DNA from 3 places in the Pseudomonas sp. LFM046 genome. Region 1 is predicted to be linked to each of the others. Evidence: predicted binding sites of a transcription regulator. Region 1 holds the regulator's gene; each other region holds the start of a gene.

Region 1 (10,659 bases):
AGGAGATGGGCTTCCTGATGCCCTCGGTGCATATCCGCGACAACCTCGACCTGCTGCCCAATGCCTATCGCCTGACCCTCATGGGCGTCAGCGTGGCCGAGGCGGAGGTCTATCCGGACCGCGAACTGGCGATCAACCCCGGCCAGGTGTTCGGCACCCTCAATGGTGTCGCCGCCAAGGATCCGGCGTTCGGTCTGGAAGCCGTGTGGATCGATGCCAGCCAGCGCGACCAGGCGCAGTCCCTTGGCTACACGGTGGTGGATGCCAGCACCGTGGTCGCCACCCACCTCAACCAGGTACTGCACAAGCATGCCCACGAGCTGCTGGGCCATGAAGAAGTCCAGCAACTGATGCAGAACCTGGCCAAGAGCTCTCCGCGCCTGGCCGAAGAGCTGGTGCCGGGCATGGTTTCCCTGTCCACCCTGCTCAAGGTGCTCCAGGCGCTGCTGCAGGAGCAGGTGCCGGTGCGGGACATCCGCACCATCGCCGAGGCCATCGCCAACGTCGCACCCAAGAGTCAAGATCCCGCCGCGCTGGTGGCGGCGGTGCGCGTCTCGCTGTGCCGCGCAATCGTGCAAAGCATTGTGGGACTAGAGCCGGAGCTGCCTGTGATCACTCTGGAACCCAGGTTGGAACAGATATTGCTGAATAGCCTGCAGAAGGCCGGACAAGGTTCGGAAGATGGCGTTCTCCTCGAACCCGGAATGGCCGAGAAGCTGCAACGTTCCCTGGTGGAAGCGGCGCAGCGCCAGGAAATGCTCGGCAAGCAGGCGATCCTGCTGGTGGCCGGGCCGATCCGGGCGATGATGTCGCGCTTCGCAAGGCTCGCCGTGCCAACCATGCACGTACTGGCCTACCAGGAAATACCGGACAACAAGCAGGTCACCATAGTTTCGACTGTGGGGCAGAACTAACCGAGGTCAAGGACCATGCAGGTCAAACGCTTCTTCGCCGCCGATATGCGTCAAGCCATGAAGTTGGTGCGTGATGAACTGGGTGCGGATGCCGCCATCATCGGCAATCGCCGGGTTGCCGGCGGCGTCGAGCTGACCGCTGCGCTGGACTACCCGCTGCCCGCCCCGGCGCCGAGCAAGCCGAACCCGGCGCTCGAAGCCGAACTGCGCAAGACCCAGGCGCGCATCGCCGAAGCCCAGGCCGAGCTGACCACCCGCGCCCAGGCCGATGCCGGCAAGGACCGTCAATTGTTCGCCGGTGAGCCCCTGACGGCCATCGAGTCGGAGCTGCCGGAAGCCGCCCTGGTCGCCGCCATGAGCCGTCCACGCCCGGTACCGCGCCCGGTGGAGCCGGTCGCAGCACCGAAGCCCGCCGCCGTGGACCAGGCTGCCCTGGACGCCATGCGCTTCGAGTTGAGCGGCCTGCGCGAACTGATCGAAGTGCAGCTGGGTTCCATCGCCTGGAGCCAGATGCAGAGCCGTCGTCCGCAGCAAGCCAGCCTCTGGCGCCGCCTGCAGCGCATGGGGCTGCCGGCTGATCTCGGCCGCGTCCTGCTGGACAAGGTGGCCAGCGTCAAGGATCCGCGCCAGGCCTGGCGCATGCTGCTGGCGCACCTGGCCCATGCCATCCGTACGCCGAAGGTCGAGCCGCTGGAAGAGGGCGGGGTGATCGCCCTGGTCGGCCCGGCCGGCATGGGCAAGACCACCACCCTGGCCAAGCTGGCTGCGCGCTACGTGCTCAAATACGGCGCCCAGAGCGTCGCCCTGGTGAGCATGGACAGCTTCCGCATCGGCGCTCAGGAACAGCTCAAGACCCTGGGCCGCATCCTCAACGTGTCGGTCACCCAGGTGGACCCGGGCCAGTCCCTGGTCCAGGCCCTGGCGCCCCTGATTCGCAAGCGTGTGGTGCTGATCGATACCGCTGGTCTGCCGGCCAATGATCCAGCCCTCGCCATGCAGCTGGAATCGCTGGCAAGCCGGGCGATAAATGCGAAGAATTACCTGGTCATGGCCGCCACCAGTCAGAGCCAGGTGCTCAAGGCGGCCTACCACAGCTACAAGCGTTGCGGTCTGGCCGGTTGCATCATCACCAAGGCGGACGAAGCGGTCAGCCTGGGTGAAGTTCTGGGGCTGGCTATCGGCCAGCATCTCCCGGTAGCCTATCTGGCCGATGGGCCGCGAATCCCGGATGATCTGCAGGTTCCCCGCAGCCACCAGCTCGTGAGTCGTGCGGTCAGCCTCCAGGCACCGGAAGACCCGAGCGAGGAAGCCATGGCCGACCTGTTCGCCGGGCTCTACCAGAATCCGGCGCGGCGCGCCGGTTGAAGAATTGACAACCGCCCCGGAGTGGGTGGTGCTAGACAGCCAAATGGCCCAGTCGACCTAAGGCAAGGTATTTGAAATGGGTAGTATGCATCCCGTACAGGTGATCGCGGTGACCGGCGGCAAGGGTGGCGTCGGCAAGACCAACGTGTCGGTGAACCTTTCGCTGGCCCTGGCCGATCTCGGCCGCCGCGTCATGTTGTTGGACGCGGACCTCGGTCTGGCCAACGTCGACGTTCTCCTCGGCCTGACCGCCAAACGCACCCTGGCCGACGTGATCAATGGCGAGTGCGACCTGCGCGACGTGCTGTTGCAGGGACCGGGGGGCATTCGCATCGTCCCGGCCGCCTCCGGCACCCAGAGCATGGTCCAGCTGTCGCCCATGCAGCACGCTGGCCTGATCCAGGCATTCAGTGAAATCAGCGACAACCTCGACGTGCTGGTGATCGACACCGCCGCCGGCATCGGCGACTCCGTGGTCAGCTTCGTCCGCGCGGCTCAGGAAGTGATCGTGGTGGTCTGCGATGAGCCCACCTCCATCACCGACGCCTACGCGCTGATCAAACTGCTCAACCGCGACTACGGCATGAACCGCTTCCGCGTGCTGGCCAACATGGCCCACAGCCCGCAGGAAGGTCGCAACCTCTTCGCCAAGCTGACCAAGGTCACCGACCGTTTCCTGGACGTCGCGCTGCAGTACGTTGGCGCTGTCCCCTACGACGAGTCGGTCCGCAAGGCCGTGCAGAAGCAGCGCGCGGTCTATGAAGCCTTCCCGCGCTCGAAATGCTCGCTGGCCTTCAAGGCCATCGCGCAGAAGGTCGACAGCTGGCCGCTGCCGGCCAATCCGCGGGGCCACCTGGAGTTCTTCGTCGAGCGGCTGGTCAGACAGCCCTCCGCGGAATCGCCTGTATGACACCCGCTACTGGACTGCGTATGTACGGCAAGGCACAAGGAAGGGATTCGCAACATGAGCTGATCGAGCGGTATGCCCCGCTGGTCAAGCGCATCGCTTATCACCTGCTTGCGCGCCTGCCGGCCAGCGTACAGGTGGAAGACCTGATGCAGTCCGGGATGATCGGCTTGCTCGAAGCCTCGAAGAAATACGACGGCAGCAAGGGCGCCAGCTTCGAAACCTACGCGGGCATCCGCATTCGCGGAGCCATGCTGGACGAGGTCCGCAAGGGCGATTGGGCGCCGCGCTCGGTGCACCGCAATACCCGCATGGTGAGCGACGCGATTCGTGCAATCGAAGCGCGAACGGGACGTGACGCTAAAGATCAGGAAGTTGCTGCCGAACTTGAATTGAGTCTCGAAGACTACTACGGCATCCTGAGCGACACCTTGGGCAGCCGCCTGTTCAGCTTCGACGACCTGTTGCAGGAAGGGGAGCATGGCGGCGTGCACGAGGACGCCGGTGTCACCCAAATCTCACCTTCCCAAGATCTGGAAGAAAACCGCTTCCAGGCCGCGCTGGCCGATGCCATCGCGAACCTGCCGGAGCGTGAGCGCCTGGTGCTGGCGCTGTATTACGACGAAGAACTGAACTTGAAGGAAATCGGTGAAGTGCTGGGGGTCAGCGAATCGCGGGTCAGCCAGTTGCATAGCCAGTGCGCGGCACGTTTGCGCGCGCGGCTCGGCGAATGGCGCGCGCGCTGAACGGCACACCGCTTTCAGATTAGAACGGCGCACCCGGCAAGAGGGGCGTTTGGGACTGTACGGAGGTTGACTTGGACAAGAACATGAAAATCCTCATCGTTGACGACTTCTCGACGATGAGACGCATCATCAAGAACCTCTTGCGCGACTTGGGTTTCACCAATACCGCCGAAGCCGACGACGGCACCACGGCCCTGCCAATGCTGCACAGCGGCAACTTCGATTTCCTCGTGACCGACTGGAACATGCCCGGGATGACCGGCATCGACCTGCTGCGTGCCGTCCGCGCCGACGAGCGCCTGAAGCACCTGCCGGTCCTGATGGTGACTGCCGAAGCCAAACGCGACCAGATCATCGAGGCGGCCCAGGCCGGCGTGAACGGCTATGTGGTCAAGCCTTTCACCGCTCAGGTCCTGAAAGAAAAAATCGAGAAGATCTTCGAGCGCGTCAACGGCTGACACCGGCCGCGAGGGCACCATGGACCAGAATGAATCCCTGTTGGGCGACTTCGAGTCGACCCTGAAAGTCCGTGCGCGGGAATTGGTGGAAAGCCTGGAGAAGGGCAATTTCACCGACGCCGTGCAACTTATCCACGAACTCAATCACGTCCGTGATCGTGGTCTGTACCAGGAAGTGGGCAAGCTCACCCGCGAACTGCACAACGCCATCGTCAATTTCCAGATCGACCCGCACCTGCCCCATGCCCAGGAAATGTCGCAGATCGCCGACGCGACTGATCGCCTGTCCTACGTGGTGCACATGACCGAGAAGGCCGCCAACCGCACCATGGACCTGGTGGAAGAGAGCGCGCCGCTGCTCAACGGCCTGAGTGACGAGGCCCAGCAGCTGGGTGAGGAGTGGGGGCGCTTCATGCGTCGGGAAATCGGCGCGGACGGCTTCCGCGACCTGGCTCGCCGTATCGAACAATTCCTTGCTCGCAGTCAACGCGACACCGATGCTCTGTCCAGCAAGCTCAACGACATCCTGCTGGCCCAGGACTACCAGGACCTCACCGGCCAGGTCATCAAGCGCGTGACCCAACTGGTGACCGAGGTGGAGAGCAACCTGGTCAAGCTGGTGATGATGGCCAGCCAGGTAGACCGTTACGCCGGCATCGAGCACGACCACGACGCGCTGCGCGCCGAGCTGGAACAACAAAAAAATCCTTCCAGGGGTGAAGGTCCGCAGATCCATGCCGATATACGGGAAGACGTGGTGTCCGGACAGGACGACGTCGACGATCTGCTATCCAGCCTTGGGTTCTAGGGAGCGCCCCGCTTATGAGCTTCGACGCCGATGAAGAAATCCTCCAGGACTTCCTGGTAGAGGCCGGCGAGATTTTGGAGCAATTGTCCGAGCAGCTGGTCGAGCTGGAAAGCCGCCCGGACGACATGGACCTGCTCAATGCGATCTTCCGTGGTTTCCATACCGTCAAGGGTGGTGCCGGCTTCCTCCAGCTGAATGCGCTGGTGGAGTGCTGCCACATCGCCGAGAACGTCTTCGACATCCTGCGCAAGGGCGAGCGCCGCGTGGATGCCGAGTTGATGGACGTGGTCCTGCAGGCCCTGGACACGGTCAACGAGATGTTCAGCGAAGTGCGCGAGCGCAGCGAACCGACGCCCGCCACGCCTGAATTGCTCGCCGCCTTGTCGCGCCTTGCCGAACCGGCAGGCGTCGAAGCGGCGCCCGTCGCTCCGGCCGCGCCGGCGCCGGTCGTCAAAGCGCCTGCTCCCATCGAAGCGTCCGCCGACATCACCGACAGCGAGTTCGAGCAATTGCTCGACGCCTTGGGTGACAGCGCCAGCCTGGCGGCTGAGCCCGTTGCCACCGAGGCCGACGAAATCACCGACGACGAGTTCGAAGCGCTCCTCGACCAATTGCACGGCAAGGGCAAGTTCGCCGGCGCCACCGAGCCGGAAACGGCCGTCGCCGCGCATGCCGCCGCCTCTGCCGTGGCCACTGCCGGTGCCGGTGACGAGATCACCGACGACGAGTTCGAGGACCTGCTCGACCAACTCCATGGCAAGGGCAAGTTCAACGGTGCCTCGGAAGCCGTTGTCCCCGCGCCCGTCGCCTCCGCTGCCCCAGCGCCCGCACCAGCCGCAGCCGGGGGTGGCGACAACATCACCGACGACGAATTCGAAGCGCTCCTCGACCAACTGCACGGCAAGGGCAAGTTCAACGGTGCCGGCGAGGAGCCCGCGGCTGCTCCGGCTCCGGCTGCGAGCCGTCCGGCAGCCGCTGTGGCGCCTGCGCCTGTGCCCAAGCCCGCACCCAGGGCCGAGCCGGCTCCCAAGGCCGCCGCGCCTGCCGCCAGCAATGGCGCGGCTGGCCCGGCTGCCGTGAGCGAGGCGGAAACCACCGTACGTGTGGATACCGCGCGCCTGGACGAGATCATGAACATGGTTGGCGAGCTGGTGCTGGTGCGTAACCGCCTGGTGCGCCTGGGGGCCAACAGCGGCGACGAGTCCATGGCCAAGGCCGTGTCCAACCTCGACGTGGTCACCGCCGACCTGCAGACCGCCGTGATGAAGACCCGGATGCAGCCGATCAAGAAGGTCTTCGGCCGCTTCCCGCGCCTGGTCCGCGACCTGGCGCGCAACCTGAAGAAAGAAATCAACCTCGAGCTGGTGGGCGAGGACACCGACCTGGACAAGAACCTGGTCGAGGCCCTGGCCGACCCGCTGGTGCACCTGGTGCGCAATGCCGTCGACCACGGCATCGAGTCCCCCGAGGAACGCGAAGCCGCCGGCAAACCGCGTACCGGCCGGGTGGTGCTCTCCGCCGAGCAGGAAGGCGACCATATCCTTCTGATGATCACCGACGATGGCAAGGGCATGGACGCAGCCGTGCTTCGTGCCAAGGCGGTGGAGAAGGGCCTGCTGGACAAGGACGCCGCCGAGCGCCTGACCGAGCTGGAATGCTACAACCTGATCTTCGCCCCGGGCTTCTCCACCAAGACCGAGATTTCCGACGTGTCCGGCCGTGGTGTCGGCATGGACGTGGTGAAGACCAAGATCTCCCAGCTCAATGGCACGGTGAACGTGTTCTCGCAGAAGGGTTCGGGCTCGAAGATCGTCATCAAGGTCCCGCTGACCCTGGCGATCATGCCGACCCTGATGGTGATGCTGGCCAACCAGGCCTTCGCCTTCCCGCTGGTGAACGTCAACGAAATCTTCCACCTCGACCTGTCCCGCACCAACGTGGTGGACGGCCAGGAAGTGGTGATCGTCCGCGACAAGGCGCTGCCGCTGTTCTACCTCAAGCGCTGGCTGGTCCGCGACGCGGCGGTGGAAGAGCAGGGCGAAGGCCACGTGGTGATCCTCTCCGTGGGCACCCAGCGCATCGGCTTCGTGGTCGATCAACTGGTGGGCCAGGAAGAGGTGGTGATCAAGCCGCTCGGCAAGATGCTGCAAGGCACGCCGGGCATGTCTGGCGCCACCATCACCGGTGACGGCCGTATCGCGCTGATCCTCGACGTACCCAGCATGCTCAAGCACTACGCGCGCCGCGGCTGATCTGGGGCGGCCAGCAAAGGCCGCCCGCTAGGAGCTTTTTTATATATGGCAGTCAAGGTTCTGGTGGTGGATGACTCCGGGTTCTTCCGCCGCCGTGTCTCGGAAATCCTTTCTTCCGACCCCAATATCCAGGTGGTGGGTACCGCCACCAATGGCCGCGAGGCCATCGACCAGGCGCTGGCGCTCAAGCCCGACGTCATCACCATGGACTACGAGATGCCGATGATGGACGGCATCACCGCGGTGCGGCACATCATGCAGCGCTGCCCGACCCCGGTCATGATGTTTTCCTCGCTGACCCACGAAGGCGCCCGTGTCACTCTCGATGCCCTGGACGCCGGTGCCGTGGACTTCCTGCCGAAGAACTTCGAGGACATCTCGCGCACCCCCGAGAAGGTCAAGCAGCTGCTGTGCGAGAAGGTCCACAGCATTGCCCGCAGTAACCGCCGCTACAGCAGCTTCAGCGCCACGCCGCATCCGGCGCCGGCGGCTGCCGCCAGCGCTCCGGCACGCCCGTTCCCCGCGCCGGCACAGCCGAGTCATCCGACCCCGGCGGCCCCGGCTCCGTCTGCAGCCCCAAAGCGTAAAGCCTACCGGTTGGTGGCCATTGGCACCTCCACCGGTGGGCCGGTGGCCCTGCAGCGCGTGCTCACCCAATTGCCGGCCAATTTCCCGGCGCCGCTGGTGCTGATCCAGCACATGCCGGCGGCCTTCACCAAGGCCTTCGCCGAGCGCCTGGACAAGCTGTGCCGGATTTCCGTAAAGGAAGCCGAGGACGGCGACGTGCTGCGCCCCGGCCTGGCGCTGCTGGCCCCTGGCGGCAAGCAGATGATGGTGGACGGTCGTGGTGTGGTGCGCATCCTGCCGGGCGACGAGCGGCTCAACTACAAGCCCTGCGTCGATATCACCTTCGGCTCCGCAGCCAAGGCCTACACTGACAAGGTCCTGGCGGTGGTGCTGACCGGCATGGGGGCCGACGGCCGCGAAGGCGCGCGTCTGCTCAAGCAGGGTGGCAGCCAGGTCTGGGCCCAGGACGAGGCCAGCTGTGTGATCTACGGCATGCCCATGGCGGTGGTGAAGGCCAACCTGGCCGACGCCGTCTACGGCCTGGACGATATCGGCCGGCACCTGGTCGAGGCGTGCATGTAATGGAGACTTCCCGGTAATGGATGTACTGAGCCTCATCGGGGTAATCCTGGCCTTCGTCGCCATCATCGGCGGCAATTACCTCGAAGGCGGCCATGCCGCGGCCCTGCTCAACGGGCCGGCGGCACTCATCGTCCTGGGCGGTACCCTTGGCGCCGCGTTCCTGCAGACGCCCATGAGCATTTTCAAACGTGCGCTGGGCATCATCCGCTGGATTCTCTTCCCGCCCCAGGTGGACCTCGCCGGTGGCATCACCCGGGTGGTGAACTGGAGCATGACGGCGCGCAAGGAAGGCCTGCTGGGCCTGGAGCCGGTGGCCGACAGCGAGCCCGATCCCTATTCCCGCAAGGGCCTCCAGTTGTTGGTGGACGGTGCCGAACCGGAATCCATCCGCAGCATCCTCGAAGTCGATCTGTTCACCCAGGAAGGCCGCGATCTGCAGGCCGCCAAGGTGTTCGAGAGCATGGGCGGTTACGCGCCCACCATCGGTATCATCGGCGCGGTGATGGGCCTGATCCACGTGATGGGCAATCTGGCCGACCCCAGCCAATTGGGCGGCGGTATCGCCGTGGCCTTCGTCGCCACCATCTATGGTGTGGGCTTCGCCAACCTGTTGCTGCTGCCCATCGGCAACAAGCTGAAATCCATCGCCCTGCGCCAGTCCCGATACCGGGAAATGATGTTGGAGGGCATCCTCTCCATCGCCGAGGGGGAGAACCCGCGCTCCATCGAACTCAAGCTGCAAGGCTTCATGGACTGAGGGGCCGGCCATGGCGCGCAGGCGACGTCACGAAGAACACGAGAATCACGAACGCTGGCTGGTGTCCTACGCGGACTTCATCACCCTGCTGTTCGCCTTCTTTGTGGTGATGTACTCCATTTCCTCGATCAACGAAGGCAAGTACAAGATCCTCTCGGAGAGCCTGGTGGGCGTGTTCAACCAGCCCGACCGCTCCATCAAGCCGGTCCCGGTGGGGGAGGAGAAGCCCCGTACGACCGAGCCGGATCGCTCCATGGTGGAGGAGAGCGAGCGCACCCAAAGCTCCATCGACGATCCCGGCGCCGACCCGTTGCAGGAAATCGCCCAGAGCGTGCGCGACGCCTTCGGCGACCTGATCAACACCGAACAGCTGAATGTGCGCGGCAACGAACTGTGGGTGGAGATCGAGATGAACTCCAGCCTGCTTTTTCCCAGCGGCGATGCCGTTCCCAATGACGCCGCCTTTGGACTGATCCAGAGGGTCGCCAGGATTCTGGCGCCCTACGACAACCCGGTGCATGTCGAGGGTTTCACCGACAACCAGCCCATCACCACCTCACAGTTCCCCTCCAACTGGGAGCTGTCCACGGCACGGGCCGCCAGCATCGTGCGCATGTTGGCCATGGATGGTGTTGCCGCTGGGCGCCTGGCCGCGGTGGGCTATGGTGAATTCCAGCCGGTGGCCGACAACACCACCGCCGAAGGCCGGGCGCGCAATCGCCGGGTCGTGCTGGTGATTTCCCGCAATCTCGATGTGCGCCGCAGCGTGAGCGGCGTAGGAAGCGCCAAATCCAGGCCGGATGCCGCATTGCAGAGGGCTGGCACGCATTCTGCACCAGCAGCGTCAGCACAGGCCCCGACTGCGGGTGCCGTCAATTCCCCGTCGTCTGCCCAGTAGGGTAGGTGAAGAGTCTCGGTGCACCCGCGCAGCCGGGAGGATGAAGAAGATGAGAGTCTGGGCAGTAGCCAACCAAAAAGGTGGAGTCGGCAAGACCACCACATCCATCGCCCTCGCGGGTCTGCTCGCGGATGCCGGCAAGCGCGTGGTGGTGGTGGACCTCGATCCCCACGGGTCGATGACCAGCTATTTCGGACATGATCCGGACACCCTGGAGCACAGCTGCTTCGACCTGTTCCTGCACCAGGGCAGCGTGCCCAGCGGCTTGCCGCGCGAGTTGCTGCTGCAGACCAGCCACGAACGCATTTCGCTGCTGCCTTCAAGCACCGCGCTGGCCACCCTGGAGCGTCAGTCGCCGGGGCAGAACGGCCTCGGTCTGGTGATCGCCAAGAGCCTTGCCCAGCT
Region 2 (10,659 bases), 2.9 Mb from region 1:
CGCCGCCAACGGCATCGACCACGGACAGGCTCACGACGCGCTGTCCGACGTCCGGGCGACCATCGGCCTGGCGCGTCTGCTGCGTCAGCGTCAGCCGAAGCTGTTCGACTACCTCTATCAACTGCGCAGCAAGCACAAGGTGCAGGAGCAGGTGCGCCTGATGCAGCCGTTGGTGCATATCTCCGGGCGGTTCTCTGGAGAGCGTCACTATCTGGCTGTTGTGCTGCCGCTGGCCTGGCATCCGCGCAACCGCAATGCGTTGATCGTGCTGGACCTGCAATCCGACCCGGCGCCGTTGCTGGAGTTGGATGCCGAGACGCTGCGCGGGCGCCTCTATACCCGTCGCGACGACTTGGCCGAGGGCGAGCTGCCGGTGCCGCTCAAGCTGCTGCACATCAACCGCTGTCCGGTGGTGGCGCCGTTGGCGGTATTGCGCGAAGCGGATCGGCAGCGCCTGGGTGTCGACATGGAGCTCTGCCAGCGTCGTGCCGCGCTTTTGGCCGAGCAGGCCGCCGCCTGGCAAGACAAGTTGCCAGTCATTTACGCGGAAGAGGGATTCGCTTCGGTGGAAGATCCGGAGCAGCAGTTGTACGAGGGCTTTCTCGGTGATCGTGATCGCCGTCTCTGTGAACAAGTACGGCGTGCCGATCCACAACGCCTTTCCAGCGAGAACTGGCCGTTCGACGACCCGCGGCTGCCTGAATTGCTGTTCCGTTACCGTGCCAGAAACTTCCCTGAAACTTTGTCGGAAACCGACCAGTCACGCTGGGTGGAATTCTGCAGAAATCGGCTGAAGACCCCGGAATTCGGGGCGCCTAATACGCTGGAGAGTTTCTTCAAGACCCTGGACGAGTTGCTGGCCAAGACTGCGCCTGCACAACAGGCGGTGTTGCTGGAGTGGCGCCGATATGCCACGGAACTGGGCCGCCGCTATCAGTTGTGATCGCGGCCCGGGAAACTTTTCGAGGTTTTATCGTCGGCAATAAAAAACGCCAGCAGATGCTGGCGTTTTTTATTTCGGAAGGCTTAGCCCAGAATGGTCGACCAACCTTCAACCTCGTCGGCGCCCCACTTGGCTTTCCACTCTTTCAGGGTCTTGTGGTTGCCACCTTTGGTTTCGATGGTTTCGCCAGTGTGCGGGTTCTTGTACTGCTTGACCTTGCGGGCGCGCTTGCTGCCTGCGCCGGCAGCCTTGGCTGCGCGCGGGGCCTTGCTGGTGCGTGCATCGGGATCGAGCAGGGCAATGATGTCGCGCAGGGACTTCTGATATTCACCCATCAGTGCGCGCAGTTTGCCTTCAAACTCCAGTTCTTTCTTCAGCTTGTCGTCCTGGGACAGATTCTTCAGGCGCTCCTGGAGCTCCTTGATGGCTTCTTCCGTTGCCCGGTATTCGTTGATCAGCGACATGTCGGCGTCCCTTGTTGGAATCGTATGGTGACTTGCGTTTGCGAAGTGTCAGCAATAATAGACAGCGCTTAACTGCAAGTAAATAAGCAGGAAAACTTTTGTACGCATTGTTGGCGGCTTCTTTGTCCATATTAGTCCCGTGGCCGCGCACATGCATAATTGTGCCCCGGATACCGCTATATCGGCTGGGGCGGGAGGCCTCTTAGTTGTGCTGGGACGAATTGTTGCGCGACCACCGTCAATCCCTGTCGAGCCACGAGGTTACTGAAGTTTTCTCGCGCTCTGGCTAGAATGGCCGCCTTCGCGAAGTCTCTGGAGTGTTCCCAAATGCGCACATTTCGTCTGGTGATTGCCTGTCCGGACGGCGTCGGCATCGTAGCCAAGGTCAGCAACTTCCTGGCTACCTACAACGGCTGGATTACCGAGGCCAGCCACCACTCGGATAACCAGAGTGGCTGGTTCTTCATGCGCCATGAAATCCGCGCCGATTCCCTGCCTTTCGATCTGGACGGTTTGCGCCAGGCGTTCGCGCCCATCGCCCGGGAGTTCTCCATGGAATGGCGGGTGACCGACTCCGAAGTGAAGAAGCGCGTCGTGCTGATGGCCAGCCGCGAGTCTCACTGCCTGGCCGACCTGCTGCACCGCTGGCACAGCGGTGAACTGGATTGCGATATTCCCTGCGTCATCGCCAACCACGACGACCTGCGCAGCATGGTGGAGTGGCACGGCATTCCTTATTTCCACGTGCCGGTGGATCCGAAGAACAAGCAGCCGGCCTTTGACGAGGTTTCCCGCCTGGTCGAGGCGCACAATGCCGATACCGTGGTGCTCGCCCGCTACATGCAGATCCTCCCGCCGGAACTGTGCAAGCGCTACGCCCACCAGGTGATCAACATCCACCACAGCTTCCTGCCGTCCTTCGTCGGCGCCAAGCCCTACCACCAGGCCTCCCTGCGTGGCGTGAAGCTGATCGGGGCCACCTGCCACTACGTGACCGAAGAGCTGGACGCCGGTCCGATCATTGAGCAGGACGTGGTTCGCGTGACCCACCGCGACAGCGTCGAGGACATGGTTCGCCTCGGCAAGGACGTGGAGAAGATGGTCCTGTCCCGTGGGCTACGCTACCACCTTGAAGACCGCGTACTGGTGCACGACAACAAGACAGTCGTCTTCGACTGATCCCGATGGCGGGCGCCCGCGCTGGTCAACCGGCAGAGGAGCCCGCCCATGCTCAAGTCCATCAAGGTGCGCGATTGCATGACGCGCCACCTGGTGACCTTCAGGTCTGATACCGACCTCTTCCTGGCCATCGATCGACTTCTGGAACACCGAATCTCCGGTGCGCCGGTGGTGGACTCCCAGGGCCACTTGATTGGCATGCTCTCCGAGGGCGATTGCCTGCGTGGCATTCTGTCTGGCGCTTGTCAGGAGGGCGCCGGCGGCAGCGTCAGCAGCTACATGTCCACGCAGCTGGAGACCCTATCCCCGGATGCCGACATCATCGAGGCCTGCCAGCGCTTTCTGCGTGAACGGCGTCGGCGCTTCCCGGTGGTGGAGGACGGCGTGCTGGTCGGCCAGATCAGTCGCCGCGACGTGTTGCGCGCGGTGAAGGCCTTCGCCCAACATGCCTCCGATCAACCCCCGGAAGTCTGAGGACCCGACCATGGCCGACCCACGCGACCGCGCCACCTCCAGCCCGCCACCGACTCTGGGCGAAGGCTGTGTCCGGCGTTACGACCCGGATGAGCTGAGCGAGGAGAACGGCACTGAGTTTCCCGGTGCGGAGGAGTTGTGGCGGAAAGTGCAGGAAGAGGAAGACAAGAAGAAGGCGCCCTAGGGCGCCTTTCCGGTTTACAGGGGGACGGCTCTTGTAGGTTGGCGCTGAGCGAAGCGAAGCCCAACACGCGGAGTTGATGCCAGGATCGTTGGGCCTCGCAGGCTCGGCGCCAACCTACGGTCTTGCCTTGCAGTTTCGTAGGTGTGATAGCCAGTTTCGTAGGGTGGATAACGCTCTTCTTATCCACCAGCGGCGCCCGGCCGAACGACGATTGGTGGACCGAAAAAGCGTGGTCCACCCTACGTGAAAGCCGTCCCTTCTCCCGGTGTCAGATACGGAAGCTCCCCACCAGCTGCTGCAGTCGCACCGCCTGCTGATCCAGGTCGGCGCAGGCGCGCAGGGTGGCCTGCAGGTTCTCCACGCCTTCCTGGTTGAGGGTGTTGATCTCGGTGATGTCCATGTTCAGCGAGTCGACCACGGCGGTCTGTTCCTCGGTGGCGGTGGCCACCGACTGGTTCATGCCGTCGATCTCGCCGATGCGCTGGGTCACGCTGCCCAGGCGCTGGCCGGCCTGGTTGGCGATCTCCACGCTCTGCTCGCTGTAGCGCTGGCTCTCGGTCATGGTGGTGACCGCCTCGCGGGCGCCGACCTGCAGCTCCTCGATCATCTGCTGGATTTCCTGCGCCGATTCCTGGGTGCGGTGGGCCAGGTTGCGCACCTCGTCGGCGACCACGGCGAAGCCACGGCCGGCTTCCCCGGCGCGGGCGGCCTCGATGGCGGCGTTCAGGGCGAGCAGGTTGGTCTGCTCGGAGATGCCCTTGATCACCTCGAGGATCTGGCCGATGTTCACCGTCTTGCTGTTCAGCGTCTCGATGTTGCCGCAGGAGGCACGGATCTTCCCGGACAGCTCGTTCATCGCCTGGATGGTGCGCTCCACCACCTGGCGGCCGTCCTCGGCGAGGGTGCGCGCGGAGGAGGCCTGGTGCGAGGCATCGGCGGCGTTGCGGGCGATTTCCTGGGCGGCGGCGCCCAGTTCGTTTATCGCGGCGGCGACGCTGTTGGTGCGATTGGCCTGCTCGTCGGAATTGCTCATCGACGAGTTGGAGGCATTCAGCACCAGCTTGGCCACCTGGTTGACCTGGGCGGTGGCCGAGGACACTTCGCGGATCGAGCCGTGGATGCGCTCGACGAAGCGGTTGAAGGCGCCGGCCAGCTCGCCGAACTCGTCCTGGGCGTGGATCACCAGGCGGCGGGTCAGGTCGCCTTCGCCCTGGGCGATGTCCTGCATGGCGCGGCCCATGGTGTGCAGCGGTTGCATCAGCACGCGGATCAGCATGCCCAGCAGCATGATGATGAGCACCACGGCGATCAGGGTGGCGACGATGGCCGAGGCGCGGAACTCGCTGAGCATGCCGTAGGCCTTGCCCTTGTCGATCGACAGGCCGAGGTACCAGTTGACCGAGGGCAGGCCCTTGATCGGGGTGAAGGTGATGATGTGGGTGGCACCATCGAACTCCACTTCGCTGAAGTCGCTGCCGATGGCCGGCGTGTTCTGCGGGAACACGTCACGCAGGGTCTTCATCACCAGGTCCTTGTTCGGGTGCACCAGGATCTTGCCGTCGGCGCTGACCAGGAAGGCGTGACCTGTGCCGCGGAAGTCCAGGGCGTTGATGATCTTCACCAGGGTATCCAGGCCCAGATCGCCGCCCGCCACACCGAGGGACTGCACCGGCGTGGCAATGGTCATGGTCAGCTTGCCGGTGGACGCGTCCACGTAAGGCTCGGTCAGGGTCGTGCCACCGGCGCTCTTCGCGGCCTGGTACCAGGGGCGGGTGCGCGGGTCGTAGCCATCGGGCATGGGGTCGTCAGGACGCATGGTGAAGTGCCCCTCCTGAGTCCCGAAGTAGGTGAAGACGAAGGTGGAGGCCAGTGCCCGCTGTTGCAGCAGGGTTGGCACCGCGTCAGGCGAAGGGTTGGCGGCCAGGGATTCGGCCACGCTTTCCACCAGCAGGATCCGGCCCGAAAGCCAGTTCTGGATATTGCTGGCGGTGATATCGCCCATTTCATGCAGATAGTTTTCCAGGTCGTCTCGGAGCGCATTCCTTTGCAAGTAATCGTTGTACAGGGTGAACAGCGAGAAAGCTGCGATTACCACCAGGGAGGCGGCAAGCAGAATCTTGTGGCTGAACCTGAGGTTTTTGATCATGTTTGCTTGCGTCCGGTTGGGTCAGGCACCAGTCTTCTGGCACACGAGTGCTGAAAAAACTGAGTAGAAACGTCGGTTTATGTATCGGCTGGACCCTGTGAAAGCTTTAATCCGAGGAGGGCAAAATGCCCGATCAACGTTCCGTGATTCTTGGTGCTGACCAAGAGGGCAATGCTGTTTCCCAGGCCATGAAACTGGCCAACCGCCACGGCCTGATCGCCGGTGCCACCGGTACCGGCAAAACCGTGACCCTGCAGCGCCTGGCCGAAGTGTTCAGTGATGCCGGCGTGGCGGTGTTCGCCGCGGACATCAAGGGTGATCTCTGCGGCCTGGGCGCCGCCGGCAATCCCCAGGGCAAAGTGGCCGAACGCATTGCCTCCATGCCATGGCTGGGCCACCAGCCCCGCGCCTATCCGGTCACCCTGTGGGATGTCGCCGGCCAGTCCGGTCATCCGTTGCGCACCACCCTGAGCGAAATGGGCCCGCTGCTCCTGGGCAACCTGCTGGAGCTGACGGACAGCCAGCAGGCCGCGCTCTACGCCGCGTTCCAGGTGGCTGACCGCGAGGGCCTGCTGCTGCTCGATCTCAAGGACCTCAAGGCCCTGCTCAACCACCTCAAGGATCACCCGGAGCTGCTGGGCGAGGATCGCGCCCTGTTCGCCGGCGCATCCGCCCAGGCCCTGCTGCGGCGCCTGGCCACCCTGGAACAGCAAGGCGCCGAAGCGCTGTTCGGCGAGCCAGCCCTGCAACTGGAGGACATCCTCCAGCCCGATCGCGATGGTCGCGGGCGCATCCATCTGCTGGACGCCAGTCGCCTGGTGCACGAGGCGCCCAAGGTCTACGCCACCTTCTTGCTGTGGCTGCTGGCGGAACTGTTCGAACAGCTCCCCGAACGCGGCGACGCCGACAAGCCGGTGCTGGCGCTGTTCTTCGACGAGGCCCACCTGCTGTTCAGCGATACCCCGAAGGCCCTGCAGGAGCGCCTGGAGCAGGTGGTCCGGCTGATCCGCTCCAAGGGCGTCGGCGTCTACTTCGTCACCCAGTCCCCCAGCGACCTGCCGGACGACGTGCTGGCCCAGCTCGGCCTGCGCATCCAGCACGGCCTGCGGGCCTTCACTGCCAAGGAACAGAAAGCCCTGCGCGCGGTGGCCGACGGTTTCCGCCCCAACCCGGCCTTCGACACCCTGTCGGTACTCACCGAACTGGGAATCGGTGAAGCCTTGGTGGGCACCCTGGAAGAGAAGGGCACCCCGGCTGTGGTCCAGCGGGTTGCCATCGCCCCGCCGCAGTCGCGCATCGGTCCGCTGAACGAAAGCGAACGGGTCGCGCTGGTGCGGAACTCGCCCCAGGCCGGCCGCTACGACAAAGCCATCGACCGTGAGTCGGCTTATGAAATGCTCACTGCCCGCGCGGCCCAGGCTCCCGCCGAGACGCCTGAGCCGAGCGGTGGCAAGGCGTCGAGTGGGCCCGGCATGGGCGACCTGGCCGGTGAACTGCTCGGCAGCCTGGCCAGCCAGGTCATGAAGACGGCGGTACGCCAGGCGGCGAACCAGATCGGCCGGCAATTGGTGCGTGGGCTGATGGGCTCGCTGCTGGGCGGTAGCAAGCGTCGCTGAGGAGAATCAGGCCCTGTAGGGTCCAGAACGAAAAAGGGCGCCAGAAGGCGCCCTTTTTCATGCTCGTCCAAATCAGACGATAAAGGTGATGGCCAGCCAGAACAGGCCGGCGGAAAGCGCCATCGAGGTGGGTAGGGTGAGCACCCAGGCCATCAGGATGTTGCGCACGGTGCCGCCTTGCAGGCCGCTCTTGTTGGCGACCATGGTGCCGGCGACGCCGGAGGACAGTACGTGAGTGGTCGAGACCGGCAGGCTGTAGATGTTGGCCAGGCCGATGGCACAGGCAGCGGTGATCTGCGCGCTCATGCCCTGTGCGTAGGTCATGCCGTGCTTGCCGATCTTCTCGCCGACGGTGCGCACCACGCGCTTCCAACCCACCATGGTGCCGATGCCTAGTGCCAGGGCGACGGCCAGGATCACCCAGAAGGGCGCGTATTCGGTGGTGGCGGTCAGGTCCTTGCGCAGCTTCTCCAGGTCGGCCTTCTCGCGGGCCGGCAGCTCGGAGAGCTTGCCTACCTTCTTCGCGGTGTCGTCCAGGCAGAGCAGGTAGCGGCGGACCTCGATGCGGGCTTCGTCGCTCAGGTCGTTGTAGCTGGCGATACCGTTGAGGTCGCGGAGCAGGGCGGCGATGGTCGGCTCGGTCTGCTTGGGATCGCAACGGTAGAGCTTGGGCATGTCGCTGCCGTTGCTCTTGCCCAGGGCCAGCATCTCACCGAGGGTATCGGAGTGGCGCTGGTAGAACTGGCTGAGGTGGATCGCGGCGTCGCGGGTACGCTCGATCTGGTAGGTGGTGCTGTTGAGGTCCATCACGAACTTGGCCGGGACGATGCCGATCAGCACCAGCATGATCAGGCCGACGCCTTTCTGGCCGTCGTTGGAGCCGTGCACGAAGCTCACCGCCATGGCGGAAAGCACCAGCACCAGACGGTTCCAGAAGGGCGGATGCTTCTTCTCATCCAGCTCCTTACGGGTTTCCGGCGTCTTGTGCATCTTCGACAGCGGGTACAGCCACTTCAGGCTCAGCAGCACCAGGGCGGCAACCATGAAGCCTGCCGCCGGGGAGAAGATCAGCGACAGGCCGATATCGATGGCCTTGCCCCAGTTCACGCCTTCGGACAGCGGAATTTCGGTGAGCAGGGCGTTTGCCAGGCCGACGCCCAGGATCGAACCGATCAGGGTGTGGGAGCTGGAGGCCGGGATACCGAAGTACCAGGTGCCCAGGTTCCAGGCGATCGCTGCGGTGAGCAGGCTGAACACCATGGCCAGGCCGTGGCCGGTATTGACGTTGATCAGCAGCTCCACCGGCAGCAGGTGGACGATGGCATAGGCCACGCCAACGCCGCCCAGCAGCACACCGAGGAAGTTGAAGACCCCCGAAAGGAACACCGCCCGGTAGGGCGACATCGCCTTGGTGTAGATGACGGTGGCCACCGCGTTGGCGGTGTCATGGAAGCCGTTGATGAATTCGAAAGTCAGGACGAATGCCAGGGCGAGACAGAGGCTCAGCACCAGCCAGGCATCAAGCCCACTGAAGAGATCGAACATGAAGGTTTAGTGACTGGGTCGGAAAGGGGCCGCGATTATGCCAGAAAACCGGTCGCCGCCCAGACCCGGATGCCGAGCGGCTTCTGGTGACCCACGACTTAGTTGTCGCAAATCAATTCGAGCGGTTACCCGGCTGGCGGGTGCGACAATCTGTCAGGGGTCCTGCCGGAGTTCCTTCTCGATCTTCTCGATTTCTCTTTCGAAGCTCTTGTCCAGTAGGCTGGGTTTCTTGCGCCAGGGTTTTCGCTCAGGGTCCCTTTGCGCGGCATAGGTTGTAATTTCGCCGCCGTATACGTCCTTGTAACGTTGCGCCTGGCGCTCGAGCTCGGCGCGCAGTTCGTCTTTCGTCACGTTGTTCTTTCCGTCTCTTTGATCAATGGTCTTGAAGTGGAATGGGCAGTCTAGAGGCCTTGGCCCCCATGGCGTCGCTTACCCGGTCCAAGCCGTTGGCGCGGCTTTTTGTAGGACAAAGTTCAGTTGTCGCAATTAAACGGTACTTTCCCACGCACATCGGAAAGACCCTGCGACTATTCAGGGGTTCAAAGCAAACGTCACTTCGTACCCACCGAGAACATTGCAAATTATAACAAGCAAACGGGAAAGCTCCATTAATGGAGCCCCCCTGGAATGTGAAGAATTTCTATCGTTCGGCAGTCAGAGGTTTCCGGTGAGAGACCGGATAATTCTGCCGAGAGTTTCCATCGCTTGTTCGCTGGAATTGCTCCAGGGATGACCAAAGTTCAGCCGAGCGCAATGGCCGAAACGCCGTGTTGCGGAAAAAATCGGCCCCGGCGCGATACTGATGCCCTGGGCCAGGGCGAGCTGGAACAGGCGTAGCGAGTCCACCTGCTCAGGGAATTCCAGCCAGAGGAAGTAGCCGCCGTCCGGTTGGCTGACCCGGGTTTCTTCGGGGAAGTGCCGGGCCACCGCCGCCAGCATGGCGTTGCGCTGGCTTTCCAGGGCATAGCGCAGCTTGCGCAGGTGGCGGTCGTAGCCGCCGTGTTGCAGGTAGTCGGCGATGGCCGCCTGGGCCGGCACCGAGGCGGAGATGCTGGTCATCAGCTTCAGCCGCTCGATCTGGCTGGCGAAGCGTCCGCCGGCCACCCAGCCGACCCGGTAACCCGGTGCCAGGCTCTTGGAGAAGGAACTGCAGTGCATCACCAGGCCTTCCGTGTCGAAGGCCTTCACCGGTTTGGGCGCGTGCTGGCCGAAGTACAGCTCGGCGTAGACGTCGTCCTCGATCATCGGCACCTGGTGCTTGGCCAGCAGCGCCGCCAACTGACGCTTCTTGCCTTCGGAGAGACTGGCTCCCAGCGGGTTCTGGAAGTTGCTCATGAACCAGCAGGCCTTGATCGGCAGGCGTTCCAGGCTGTCTTCCAGCACTTGCAGGTCAATGCCGTCGCGGGGATGCACGGGGATTTCCACCGCCTTCAGCTTCAGGCGCTCCAGCACCTGCAGGCTGGCATAAAAGGCTGGCGCCTCGATGGCCACGAGGTCCCCGGGGCGGGCCACCACCTGCAGGCAGAGGTTCAGGGCTTCCAGCGCGCCATTGCAGATCACCAGCTCCTCGATGGGCAGCGGCAGGCCTCCGACCATGTAGCGCAGGGCGATCTGCCGGCGCAGGGCGTGGTTGCCCGGCGTCATGTCGGCCACCGTGGAGCGCGGGTCCATCTCCCGCACCGCGTGGGCCATGGAGCGAGCCAGGCGGGGCAGGGGAAAGAGTTCCGGGCTGGGGAACGCCGAGCCGAAGGGCACGGTGTCCGGGTCCTTGATGGAGCTCAGTACCGAGAACACCAGCTCGCTGACATCCACTTCCGTGGTCGCCGCTTCCCGGGGCCCGGGTTGGGGTTCCGGCAGCGGCCGGCGCACGTGCTCGCAGACGAAATAGCCGGAGCGCGCTCGGGCCATGATCAGCCCGCGGCTTTCCAGCAGGTAGTAGGCCTGGAACACGGTGGACGCGCTCACCCCGTAGGTGCGGCTGGCGTGGCGCACCGAGGGCACCTTCTGACCCGGCGCCAGGACTCCGGTGCGGATCAGCTCGGCGATCTCGTCGGCGAATTTCTCGTAGCGCTTCATCTTTTCCTGAGTGGGCAGCAGCAGGGCGGTGC
Region 3 (10,659 bases), 1.1 Mb from region 1:
AGCTGGCCCAGGACAGGGTGCCGCCGCCGGCGCGCAAGAACATCGCCGACATCATCGGCCAGGTGGATCGCCTGTCGACGTGGGGGCGCGAGCTGCTGATCTCGGCGCGGCCGCCGTCCGGGGAACCCGAGGCGGTGGAACCGATCGCGGTGATCAGCGCGGCGCTGCACGGCTTCGACCAGCAGATCCGCCGTTCCGGGGTGCGGGTGGAGTTCGTGGCCGAAGCGGCGCCGGCGGTGATCAGTCACCGGGTGCTGCTGGCCCAGGTCCTCAGCAACCTGTTCGCCAACGCCCTCGAGGCCATGCCCAACGGCGGATTGCTGCGCATCGAGGTGAAGCCTGACGACAGCGGCAAGCGCCTGCTGCTGGCCATCACCGACACCGGCCAGGGCATGACCCGCACGCAGGAAACCCTGGCCTTCAAGCCCTACTACAGCACCAAGCCAGGCGGCCTGGGCGTGGGGCTGGTGGTGGCGAAACGCATCATGGAACGCTTCGGCGGCCAGGTCAGCCTGAGCAGTCGTGAGCGCAAGGGCACCCGCATCTGCCTCAACTTCAAGGTCGCCGGGGGGCGGTTCTAAATGGAACACAGCGTACTGATCGTCGAAGACGACGAGATTCTGGCCGGCAATATCCAGACCTACCTCGAACGCAAGAACTTCGAGGCCGTGGTGTGCCATTCGGCCGAGGAGGCCCTGGACCTGTTGAAGGACCAGGTTCCCGATGTCCTGCTCACCGACAACTCCCTGCCGGGCATGAGTGGCCACGACCTGATTCGCGAGGTGAGCGCTCGTGCGCCGCGGATCAAGCCGATCATGATGACCGGCTACGGCAACATCGAGGACGCCGTGCAGGCGATGAAGGCCGGCGCCTTCCACTACGTGACCAAGCCCGTGGTCCTGGCCGAGCTGAAATTGTTGCTGGACAAGGCGCTGGAGGCCCAACGCCTGGAGCACAAGCTGGACTTCTACCAGAGCCGCGCGGCCCAGGACGCCGGCCTGGCGGGGCTGATCGGCGAGTCGCCGGCCATGCTCGAACTGAAATCCCTGGTGCGCCAGTTGCTGTCGGCCGAGGAGCGCATGGTCGGCGAGAACCTGCCGGCGGTGCTGATCGAGGGCGAGACCGGCACCGGCAAGGAGCTGATCGCCCGTGCCCTCCACTTCGAGGGCGCGCGGGCCAGCGGGCCTTTTGTCGAGTTCAACTGCGCCTCGATTCCTGCCCACTTGCTGGAGGCCGAACTGTTCGGCCACGAGCGGGGGGCCTTTACCGATGCCAAGGACCGTCGCGTCGGCCTGGTGGAAGCGGCGGATGGCGGCACGCTGTTCCTCGATGAAGTGGGCGAGCTGGACCTGCAGCTCCAGGCCAAGCTGCTCAAGTTGCTGGAGGACCGCACCATCCGCCGTATCGGTTCGGTGAAGGAACGCAGGGTCAACCTGCGCATCATCAGCGCCACCAACTGCAACCTCGAGCAGATGGTGCAGCAGGGCAAGTTCCGCCGGGACCTGTTCTTCCGCCTGCGCATCATCGCCATCCGCGTGCCGCGCCTGTATGCCCGTGGCGACGACGTGCTGCTGCTGGCCCGGCATTTCCTCACGCAGCACGGCAAACGCTACGGCAAGCCGGGGCTGCAGTTCTCCACGGAAGCCGAGCACCTGCTGCGCAGCTACAGCTGGCCGGGCAATGTACGCGAGCTGCGCAACATGCTGGAGCAGACCGTGCTGCTGGCCCAGGGGCAACTGGTGACCGCCGCGCAGCTGCATATCTGCCCGACCCTGGTGGACGATTCCTCTGGCCAGTTCCACGCCCGGAACGGCGGCAATGGCCATGGCGCCGAGCCCGAAGTCGAGCGGGACAGGGTCGTCAGGATGCTCGACCGGACCGACTGGAACATCTCCAAGTCCGCCCGCCTGCTGGGCCTGACACGGGACATGCTGCGTTACCGAATCGAGAAACTGGGCCTGGTCAGGCCGGATCGCCGTCACTGATCCGCCACCCGGCTCCGGCCCCCATCGGCGCCACCTTTCCCTAGCACTCCCTCTTGCCGGTTCGGGAGACGGAGACCCCTTGTGGCCGGGCTGCGATTCCTGCTCGCATCGCCGCATCGTCCACCGGGGCCGGTGCCCTCCCACCGACCCCGATTTCTTATTCCGGGCGCCAGCCTCGAAAGAGGCTGGCGCCTTCGCCGTTCAGCGGGCCGCGACGACCGGGTGTCCGGCAACCGGGGGGCTGGCGACCGACGGCCTTGAACGGCGCCATCCTCTGCCGACTCCAATAGGTACAGACCTTGTTGGTCTCATGAGGTGCAGCATGGGCAGTGACCGAAGAAGCGGCCTTTCTGGAAACGACCCCCTTCGCCAGGCGGACTTCCCGCGCTGGCTGATCGATCCTGATTGCGTCGACCTGGAATTGGAGCGCGACCCGGACGATCCGCTGTTCGATACCACCCTGGACGATGCCGAAACGTTCCGGCATTCCCACCGGCCTGAAAGAGAATTGCTTTGAGCTGTGGAGTTGCCTGAACAACTAGTGGCAGAATGCGATCAAGCGACAAGGACGTCACCCATCCCCTCAGGCCAGGAGCCGGCCGACTGCCTCTAAAGTTCTCTTCGGAGTTTCCGACACAAGAGGAAAGCCGCGGAGAACGGCGGCTGAACCAGAACCTCGAACGGAATCCCCTTCATGCCGCTGCTGCGCAACGTCAGCCTGCAGACCAAGATTCTGCTGGCTTTCACCCTGGTCAACCTGATCAGCATCGCGACCTTCATCAGCTACGCCCAGTACGTCAAAGCCATCGATATCCGTGCGCAGATGGACAACCGTTTGCGGGCGGCCGCCCATGCGGTGCCGCGCCTGCTGGGGAGTGACTACCTGGACCGCGCCCGCAGCGCCGATGGCCTGAAGGAAGGGGAGTACCTGCAACAGGTGCGCAACCTGGGCGAGTACGCCGCCGAGGTGGACCTGAAATTCGCCTACACCATGATGGTCGACAGCGGCGGCCAGGTTTACTACCTCTCCGACGGCGCCAGCACCGAGGACATCGCCGGGGACAGCTACGCCAAGCACCTGGAGCACTACGAGGACGCCAGCCCGGCGGTGATCCGGGCGGCCCGCAGCGGCCAGCCGCAGTTCGATGAATACACCGACAGCTACGGCACCTTCCGTTCGATCTTCCTGCCGCAGCACACCGCCAGCGGCCAGCCCTACGTGGTGGGCGTGGACGTCACCCTGGCCAGCCTGGATCAGGCCATCGCCGACAGCCTGCGCAGCCTGCTGCTGATCGGCGCGGTCACCCTCGGCTTCGGTCTGCTGCTGTCCTGGCTGGCCACGCGCATGCTGGTGCGCGCCATCCATCAACTCACCGGCCAGCTCAACCACATTGCCGACAGCCGCGACCTGTCCCGCTCCCTGGTGGTGGTCAGCGGCGACGAACTGGGGCAGATGGGCGCGCGCCTGTCCTCCCTGCTGCAGGACCTGCGGCAGACCCTGTCCGGCGCCTCGGGCATGGCCGACTGCAACCAGCAGCTGGCCGAGACCTTCCTGCAGCGTGCCGACGACATCACCCGGCAGATCCAGCAGGCGGCCCATCAACTGGCGGATGTGGATCAGCACGGCCAGTCGATCCAGCAGGCGGCGGGGCATTCCTCCAGCCTGGCGGGGGCGGTGCGCGCCAACCTGGAGCGCGCCAGCGGCGAGCTGAGCCGCGCCCACCAGGAACTGCAACGGCTGATCGGCGATGTCCATGGCAGCACCTCGGCCAACGTCGAACTGGCGTCCGACCTGGATGGCCTGAGCCGCGAAGCGGAGCAGATCGGCCAGGTACTGCAGATGATTGCCGGCATCTCCGAGCAGACCAACCTGCTGGCGCTGAACGCCGCCATCGAGGCCGCGCGTGCAGGCGAGGCCGGCCGTGGCTTCGCCGTGGTCGCGGACGAAGTGCGCAAGCTGGCCGGTCAGACCCAGAGTGTGCTGGCCGACGCCCAGCGCGTGATCGACCAGGTCACCCAGGCCATCCGCCAGATCGCCCAGCGCATGGGCAGCACGGCGGAGCGCTCGCGGGCGCTGGCCGGCGACGCCGATGAGGCACTGGAAACGCTCGACGCACTGGTGCAGCAGATGAGCCAGGTGAGCACCACCGTCGATCAGGCCCTGGCCAGCAGCGAGCATATCCAGCACTCCGTGGCCGACATGTCCGGGCGCCTGGGTGGCATGCGCGACGCCTTCGAGCACACCCGCCAGGATGTGGACGCCATCAACCGCTCCGCTGCCGAGCTGGGCGATACGGCGCGGGCCCTGAAGAGCGGCCTGGGCGTGTTCCGCACCTGACCGGCGGCGGGGATGAACACAGCCCCCCCGAGGGTGAAGACCCTCGGGGGTTTTGTCGTTCTTGGGTCTCTGTTTTTCCCGCTGCCCCTGTCGTGAGCCCGTGGAGTTGCAGTGCCTTGACCCGCGTCATGGCGGGCGGGACGGCGCCCGGCATGATTCCGCCTGAATGCCAACAGCGGAGGCCTGCGGGCCGGGGAGGGCGTGTGGGGTATCTGTTGCTGAAATTCGTGCACCTGACAGCGGCGGCGTTCTTCGTGGGCGGGGTGTTCTTCGAGGTGATGATCCTCAGCCGTGCGGCGCGGGCCCTGGAGCCGGACGCCCGGGCGCAGTTGGGGAAGGCGCTCGGGCAGCGGGCGCGGCGGGTGATGCACTGGGTGGTGCTGGCGCTCTTCGGCGCCGGCCTTGGATTGGCCTGGCATTACCGGGCGGTCTTGCACGCGCCTTTCGCCAGCACCTTCGGCACCTTGCTGGTGCTGAAGATCTGCCTGGCGCTGAGCATCCTCGGGCACTTTCTGGGCGTGGTTTACCTGATGCACAGCGGCCGCATGACACCCGCCCGTTCACGGCTGATCCACGTCAGTGTGCTGGTGCAGATGCTGGCCATCCTGTTCCTGGCCAAGGCGATGTTCCTGCTGGGCGGGTAAGGGGCGGACCCGTCTTCGGGCCGATCTCGGGCATGCCAATTGTCAGGCGTCAGCGGATCAGGTGCCGGCAGGGCTCTGGCACGCTAAAACCCACGGCAGGCGCGGTGTCCAGGCAGTTTCCTCCCTGAGCGGAATGACGGTCGGGAAAGGGCATTCGCCGCCTGTCCTGCCATCTGCGCTCGATGTCTGACGTTGCTGGCAATCTGCCTGCCCGGAACCTATACAGAGACGGCGAACCCTTAATACCAAAGTTAGTTTTTCAGGGGGGCTAGGACTCAATGTCGGCCCGTACAGAAACCATTCGCGTGATGTTGATCGATTGCCGTCCCGTCGTTCTCGCGGGCCTCCAAGACCTGATCAATGCCAGAAAGCCCCGGATGGAGGTGAGTGGCCAGGCCACCACCTACGCCAATGCGCTGGAGCTTGCCCATCAACTGCGTCCCGACGTCAGCTTCTTCAGTTTCTTTCCGGATGCGCTAGAACCGCTGGCGGTCATCGCCGGGCTCACCCGCAGTGCCGAAATCAAAGTGCTGGTGCTCAAGGGCCTTTACGACGCCGTGCCCGTTACCGAGGCGATAGAGGCCGGTGCGCGCGGTGTCGTGCTGGCGGAAGCCCCGGAGGAGTCCATCACCCAGGCCATCATCAAGGTCCACCACCGCGACAACGGCTTGGATATCGCTTGGGCCGGCGGGATCTCCGGCATTTCCGTAAAGGGGCACGCCCCCGCCAATGGCCGTTCGGACCGCCCGAAGCACGAGCAGTTGACGCTGCGCGAGCGGGAGCTGATCCGGGCCATCGTGGGGAACCCATCCGCCAAGTACATGTGCATTGCCGGACGCCTGGGCATCAGCGAACACACCGTGCACAACCACCTCAGCAACATCTATCACAAGCTCAATCTGATTAACCGCGTCGACCTGGTGATGTACGCGCTTAAACACGGGCTCACCAACACCGAAGAGCCGCCCGGCTCCAGCTGGGGGAAGCTGGACTGAGCGGGCGCGTCGCGGGCAAGGCGAACGAGCCCACCTGCCAATTCGAGGCATCACTCCCGCACGTGCCCTGATCGTAGGGTGTGCCATGCGCACCGTTTCCGGCGGCATGTCCTTCACAACGTCCAACCGCTGGTGCGCACGGCGCACCCTACGGAGCCGGTTTCGTCGCTCCCTCCAGGCAATCGGAGTCGTCACAGGCAGGGCCGGTTATTCACGTTCCGATCCCACGTTGGCCGTTTGAAAAAAAACGGGGGTGGTTTTTAGCCACCCCCGCTTCCTTTCATACACGCGATGTCTCAGGCGCTGCCAATGACAATGTCGGTGTTCAGGAGGTCAACCCCGACCACGGTGATGGTCGTTGTTTGCACGCCGGACTCGTCGATCGTGACGATGCTGTCCGCACCGGTGTTGTCGATCGATTGGACCACGGCGTTCTGGTCGCCATTGAGCACCAACGCATCTCGCAGGCTCGGGCCCGCATCGAACCCGGTGACCTGGAACTGGTTATGGGTGCCAGACAGATCAACGTTGAAGGCATCCCGCTCACCGCTCGTGCCCGCCAGCCTGAAGTCGAAGAGCGGGTCGTTCGGATCGTTGGCGAACAGGTTGGCGTCAAAAGTACTCGTCGCCGTATCCCCATCCTTGTCCGTCAGCGTCGCGCTGAATGCCAGCTGGACATCGTTGGCCATGCTCTCGGTCTGCTTGATGAACTGGATCACCGGGATCTTGACCACGCCCAGGCCCATGGTGAGCTGAACAGCGTCGATCATCTTGGTGCCATCCCACTGGACGAGGAAGGACTTCTGGCTTCCAGCCTCCGTGGCCAGGTCAGCGGCAAGCACCTTCGTCTGAGCCGAACTCGAGCCATCCTCGAAGAAGATCCTGTAGTACAGCTCCTCCGTGGCCGGGGTGTAGCCCCCCACCGAGTTGTCGATGAACACTTTCACGCCCGTCAGCAAGGACTCGGGGTTGATGACGAAACTCTCGTCACCGGCATTGATGCCGGCCGTCCCGTTTCCATCCAGGTTGTTGTTGGCGATGCCGATGCCAGCCGTGCTGACGTTCATGTTCGCGGTGCCGAGGAACGAGAAACCGCCGCTTTCTATCTGTGCTTCTGTGAGGTCGGGCGCTCCCTGCACGATGGCGCTCAACACCTGGGCTGCGGTCGTGCCCGCGTTGACGCCAAAGAAGACAATCTCCTCGGATGGCGAAGGAATGGTCGGCGGATTCTGCGTCGGGATCAGCAACGTACGGACGGGGTCAGGGCCACCTGCACCGAGCGAGCCGTTGGCACTGCTGAGAACGATGGTCGAACTGAAACCTTGCACCAGATCCAGTTCATAGGTGCCATTGGCAAAGGCGGTCAGCGTGTAGTCGATGCTGGTATTCGCCGTGCTGGCATTGTTGTCGAAATCGCCGGTCAAGGTCCCGCCGAAATGGTACGCGCCATTGGCATCCGGTGAGGGTGACAGCTCGTTGAGCGTGCCGGTCCCGGTCGTGGTCGTGTTGTCCGGCCTGACGAGGGTGAACTGGCCATTCACCAAGGAGATATCCAGACCTGTCGCACCCACCCCGTCGGCTCCGGCCGCCATGTTCCAGTATCCGCGTTGCGGAAGGACGGTACCGGTCCCGATCAGATTGCCGAAGGCGAGCGTTGGCGTGTCGTCGTCGACGGTGATGACCAACTGCTCGGGGGCAGCCGTCACCGTGTCGCCGTCCTTGTCGGTGGCCTGCAGCAGCGAGCCCAGGTTGAGGGTGAGGTCGTTCTCGTCGTTGCCGGTCGCATGATCCAGCGGCTTGAGCAGGGTGAAGGTGTACGCCCCCGCCGCGGTGAGGCTGAAGGTGAACACGTCGACCCCGCCGGCCTTGGCGGTGAGGGTGTTGCCCGCCACGCTGTAGACCAGCGCTGTGCCGCCCGAGCTCAGTGCCTGCAAGCCGCTGGTGTTGCTCGACAGGGCATAGCTCAGCGGCGTGTCGGCGCCGGACTGGAAGATGCCGGTCACGCTGCCGCTGGCCGAAGTGGCGGCACCGGCCACGTCGCCGGTGCCACCGGCGATGCCGTTGGCCAGGCCGTCCTCGTCGACGGTACCGGTCGAGGCGGCGCCGGTGGCGGTCGGGGTGTCGTCGTCGACGGTGATCACCAGCTTTTCAGGCGCGGCGGTCACCGTGTCGCCGTCCGCATCGGTGGCCTGCAGCAGCGAGCCCAGGTTGAGGGTGAGGTCGTTCTCGTCGCCGCCAGCCGCGTGATCCAGCGGCTTGAGCAGCGTGAAGCTGTAGTCACCCGCCGTGGTGAGGCTGAAGGTGAACACGTCGACCCCGCCGGCCTTGGCGGTGAGCGTGTTGCCCGCGACGCTGTAGACCAGCGCCGTGCCGCCCGAGCTCAGCGCCGGCAAGCCGCTGGTGTCGCTGGACAAGGCATAGCTCAGCGGCGTGTCGGCGCCGGACTGGAAGATGCCGGTCACGCTGCCGCTGGCTGAAGTGGCGGCACCGGCCACGTCGCCGGTGCCACCGGGGATGCCGTTGGCCAGGCCGTCCTCGTCGACGGTACCGCTCGCGGCGGTGCCGGTGGCGGTCGGGGTGTCGTCGTCGACGGTGATCACCAGCTTCTCGGGCGCGGCGGTCACCGTGTCGCCGTCCGCATCGGTGGCCTGCAGCAGCGAACCGAGGTTGAGGGTGATGTCGTTCTCGTCGCCGCCAGCGGCGTGATCCAGCGGCTTGAGCAGCGTGAAGCTGTAGTCACCCGCCGTGGTGAGGCTGAAGGTGAACACGTCGACCCCGCCGGCCTTGGCGGTGAGCGTGTTGCCCGCGACGCTGTAGACCAGCGCCGTGCCGCCTGAGCTCAGCGCCGGCAAGCCGCTGGTGTCGCTGGACAAGGCATAGCTCAGCGGCGTGTCGGCGCCGGACTGGAAGATGCCGGTCACGCTGCCGCTGGCCACGGTGTCCTGGCCTATTACGTCGCCCGTACCACCAGGGATGCCAGCGGTCAGGCCGTCCTCGTCGACGGTGCCGGTCGCGGCGGTGCCGGTGGCGGTCGGGGTGTCGTCGTCGACGGTGATCACCAGCTTCTCGGGCGCGGAGGTCACCGTGTCGCCGTCAGCGTCGGTGGCCTGCAGCAGTGACCCGAGGTTGAGGGTGATGTCGTTCTCGTCGTTGCCAGCCGCATGATCCAGCGGCTTGAGCAGCGTGAAGCTGTAGTCACCCGCCGTGGTGAGGCTGAAGGTGAACACGTCGACCCCGCCAGCCGAGGCGGTGAGCGTGTTGCCCAGGACGCTGTAGGTCACCGCCACGCCGCCCGAGGTCAGTGTCTGCGGCAGGCCGCTGGTGATGCTCGACAGCGAGTAGGTCAACGGCGTGTCGGCGCCGGACTGGAAGATGCCGGTCACGCTGCCGCTGGCCACGGTGTCCTGGCCTACTACGTCGCCCGTACCACCAGGGATGCCACCGGTCAGGCCGTCCTCGTCGACGGTGCCGGTCGCGGCGGTGCCGGTGGCGGTCGGGGTGTCGTCGTCGACGGTGATCACCAGCTTCTCGGGCGCGGCGGTCACCGTGTCGCCGTCCGCGTCGGTGGCCTGCAGCAGCGAACCGAGGTTGAGGGTGATGTCGTTCTCGTCGTTGCCGGCGGCGTGATCCAGCGGCTTGAGCAGCGTGAAGCTGTAGTCACCTGTCGCGCTGAGGCTGAAGGTGAACACGTCGACCCCGCCAGCCTTGGCGGTGAGCGTGTTGCCCAGGACGCTGTAGACCAGCGCCGTGCCGCCCGAGCTCAGCGCCGGCAAGCCGCTGGTGTCGCTGGACAGGGTATAGCTCAGCGGCGTGTCGGCGCCGGACTGGAAGATGCCGGCCACGCTGCCGCTGGCCACGGTCGCCTCGCCGGCGACGTCGCCCGTACCACCGGGGATGCCAGCGGTCAGGCCGTCCTCGTCGACGGTGCCGCTCGCGGCGGTGCCGGTTGCGGTCGGGGTGTCGTCGTCGACGGTGATGACCAGCTTCTCGGGCGCGGCGGTCACCGTGTCGCCGTCGGCATCGGTGGCCCGCAGCAGCGAACCGAGGTTGAGGGTGATGTCGTTCTCGTCGTTGCCGGCCGGGTGATCCAGGGGCTTGAGCAGCGTGAAGGTGTAGGCGCCCGCCGTGGTGAGGCTGAAGGTGAACACGGAGACTGACCCGGCCGAGGCGGTGAGCGTGTTGCCGAGGACGCTGTAGGTCACCGCCACGCCGCCCGAGGTCAGTGTCTGCGGCAGGCCGCTGGTGATGCTCGACAGCGAGTAGGTCAACGGCGCGTCGGCGCCGGACTGGAAGATGCCGGTCACGCTGCCGCTGGCCACGGTCGCCTCGCCAGCGACGTCGCCCGTACCACCGGGGATGCCAGCGGTCAGGCCGTCCTCGTCGACGGTGCCGGATGCGGCAGCACCGGTCGCTGACGGCCCGTCGTCCTCGAAGACCAACGTCGAGCCGATTTCGACTTTGTCAGTAGAGACCTGGCCCAGCGTGAAGCCACCGATATCGAAATCGGCGTGGTTGTTGCCCTTGGCGTTGAGGGCCGCGCCGTTCTCGACGAGTACGCGGTTGTGATCTGCCGTGGTGGTGTATTCGATCCTGTAGCCAGCCTTGACGCCGGAGATGGTTGCAATCCCATCAGTGATAGTGATGAGAAGGCCCGGGTCATTTACCACCTGCCCGGTGCTGCTGTTTTTGACGACGAT

Evidence for each region. Region 1 encodes FliA, which starts transcription of late flagellar genes. Its sites were predicted from a motif close to CTAAAGTTTNNNNNNNNNNNGCCGNTAA; they were not measured.
Region 2: TQ98_RS05030 (methyl-accepting chemotaxis protein) is a predicted target of FliA. The motif match lies at 5,472-5,499, and genes of this name have one in related genera.
Region 3: TQ98_RS23390 (methyl-accepting chemotaxis protein) is a predicted target of FliA. The motif match lies at 2,595-2,622, and genes of this name have one in related genera.

Annotation. Positions count from the first base shown of each region.
Region 1 is NZ_JYKO02000001.1:4,006,556-4,017,214, reverse strand. Features, by position in the region: gene flhA (flagellar biosynthesis protein FlhA) at 1-914, shown strand, start outside; gene flhF (flagellar biosynthesis protein FlhF) at 930-2,279, shown strand; gene fleN (flagellar synthesis regulator FleN) at 2,356-3,189, shown strand; gene fliA (RNA polymerase sigma factor FliA) at 3,186-3,932, shown strand; gene TQ98_RS18555 (chemotaxis response regulator CheY) at 4,016-4,390, shown strand; gene TQ98_RS18550 (protein phosphatase CheZ) at 4,410-5,198, shown strand; gene TQ98_RS18545 (chemotaxis protein CheA) at 5,213-7,450, shown strand; gene TQ98_RS18540 (chemotaxis response regulator protein-glutamate methylesterase) at 7,496-8,599, shown strand; gene TQ98_RS18535 (flagellar motor protein) at 8,616-9,356, shown strand; gene motD (flagellar motor protein MotD) at 9,367-10,254, shown strand; gene TQ98_RS18525 (ParA family protein) at 10,304-10,659, shown strand, end outside.
Region 2 is NZ_JYKO02000001.1:1,061,395-1,072,053, forward strand. Features, by position in the region: gene sbcB (exodeoxyribonuclease I) at 1-943, shown strand, start outside; gene mvaT (histone-like nucleoid-structuring protein MvaT) at 1,027-1,407, opposite strand; gene purU (formyltetrahydrofolate deformylase) at 1,735-2,586, shown strand; gene TQ98_RS05025 (CBS domain-containing protein) at 2,635-3,060, shown strand; gene TQ98_RS27865 (hypothetical protein) at 3,071-3,244, shown strand; gene TQ98_RS05030 (methyl-accepting chemotaxis protein) at 3,513-5,390, opposite strand; gene TQ98_RS05035 (helicase HerA-like domain-containing protein) at 5,516-7,006, shown strand; gene TQ98_RS05040 (inorganic phosphate transporter) at 7,079-8,551, opposite strand; gene TQ98_RS05045 (hypothetical protein) at 8,705-8,902, opposite strand; gene mapR (GntR family transcriptional regulator MpaR) at 9,206-10,627, opposite strand.
Region 3 is NZ_JYKO02000001.1:5,066,429-5,077,087, reverse strand. Features, by position in the region: gene TQ98_RS23405 (HAMP domain-containing sensor histidine kinase) at 1-581, shown strand, start outside; gene TQ98_RS23400 (sigma-54 dependent transcriptional regulator) at 582-1,985, shown strand; gene TQ98_RS23395 (hypothetical protein) at 2,308-2,502, shown strand; gene TQ98_RS23390 (methyl-accepting chemotaxis protein) at 2,680-4,323, shown strand; gene TQ98_RS23385 (membrane protein) at 4,527-4,967, shown strand; gene TQ98_RS23380 (response regulator transcription factor) at 5,246-5,962, shown strand; gene TQ98_RS23375 (hypothetical protein) at 6,259-10,659, opposite strand, start outside.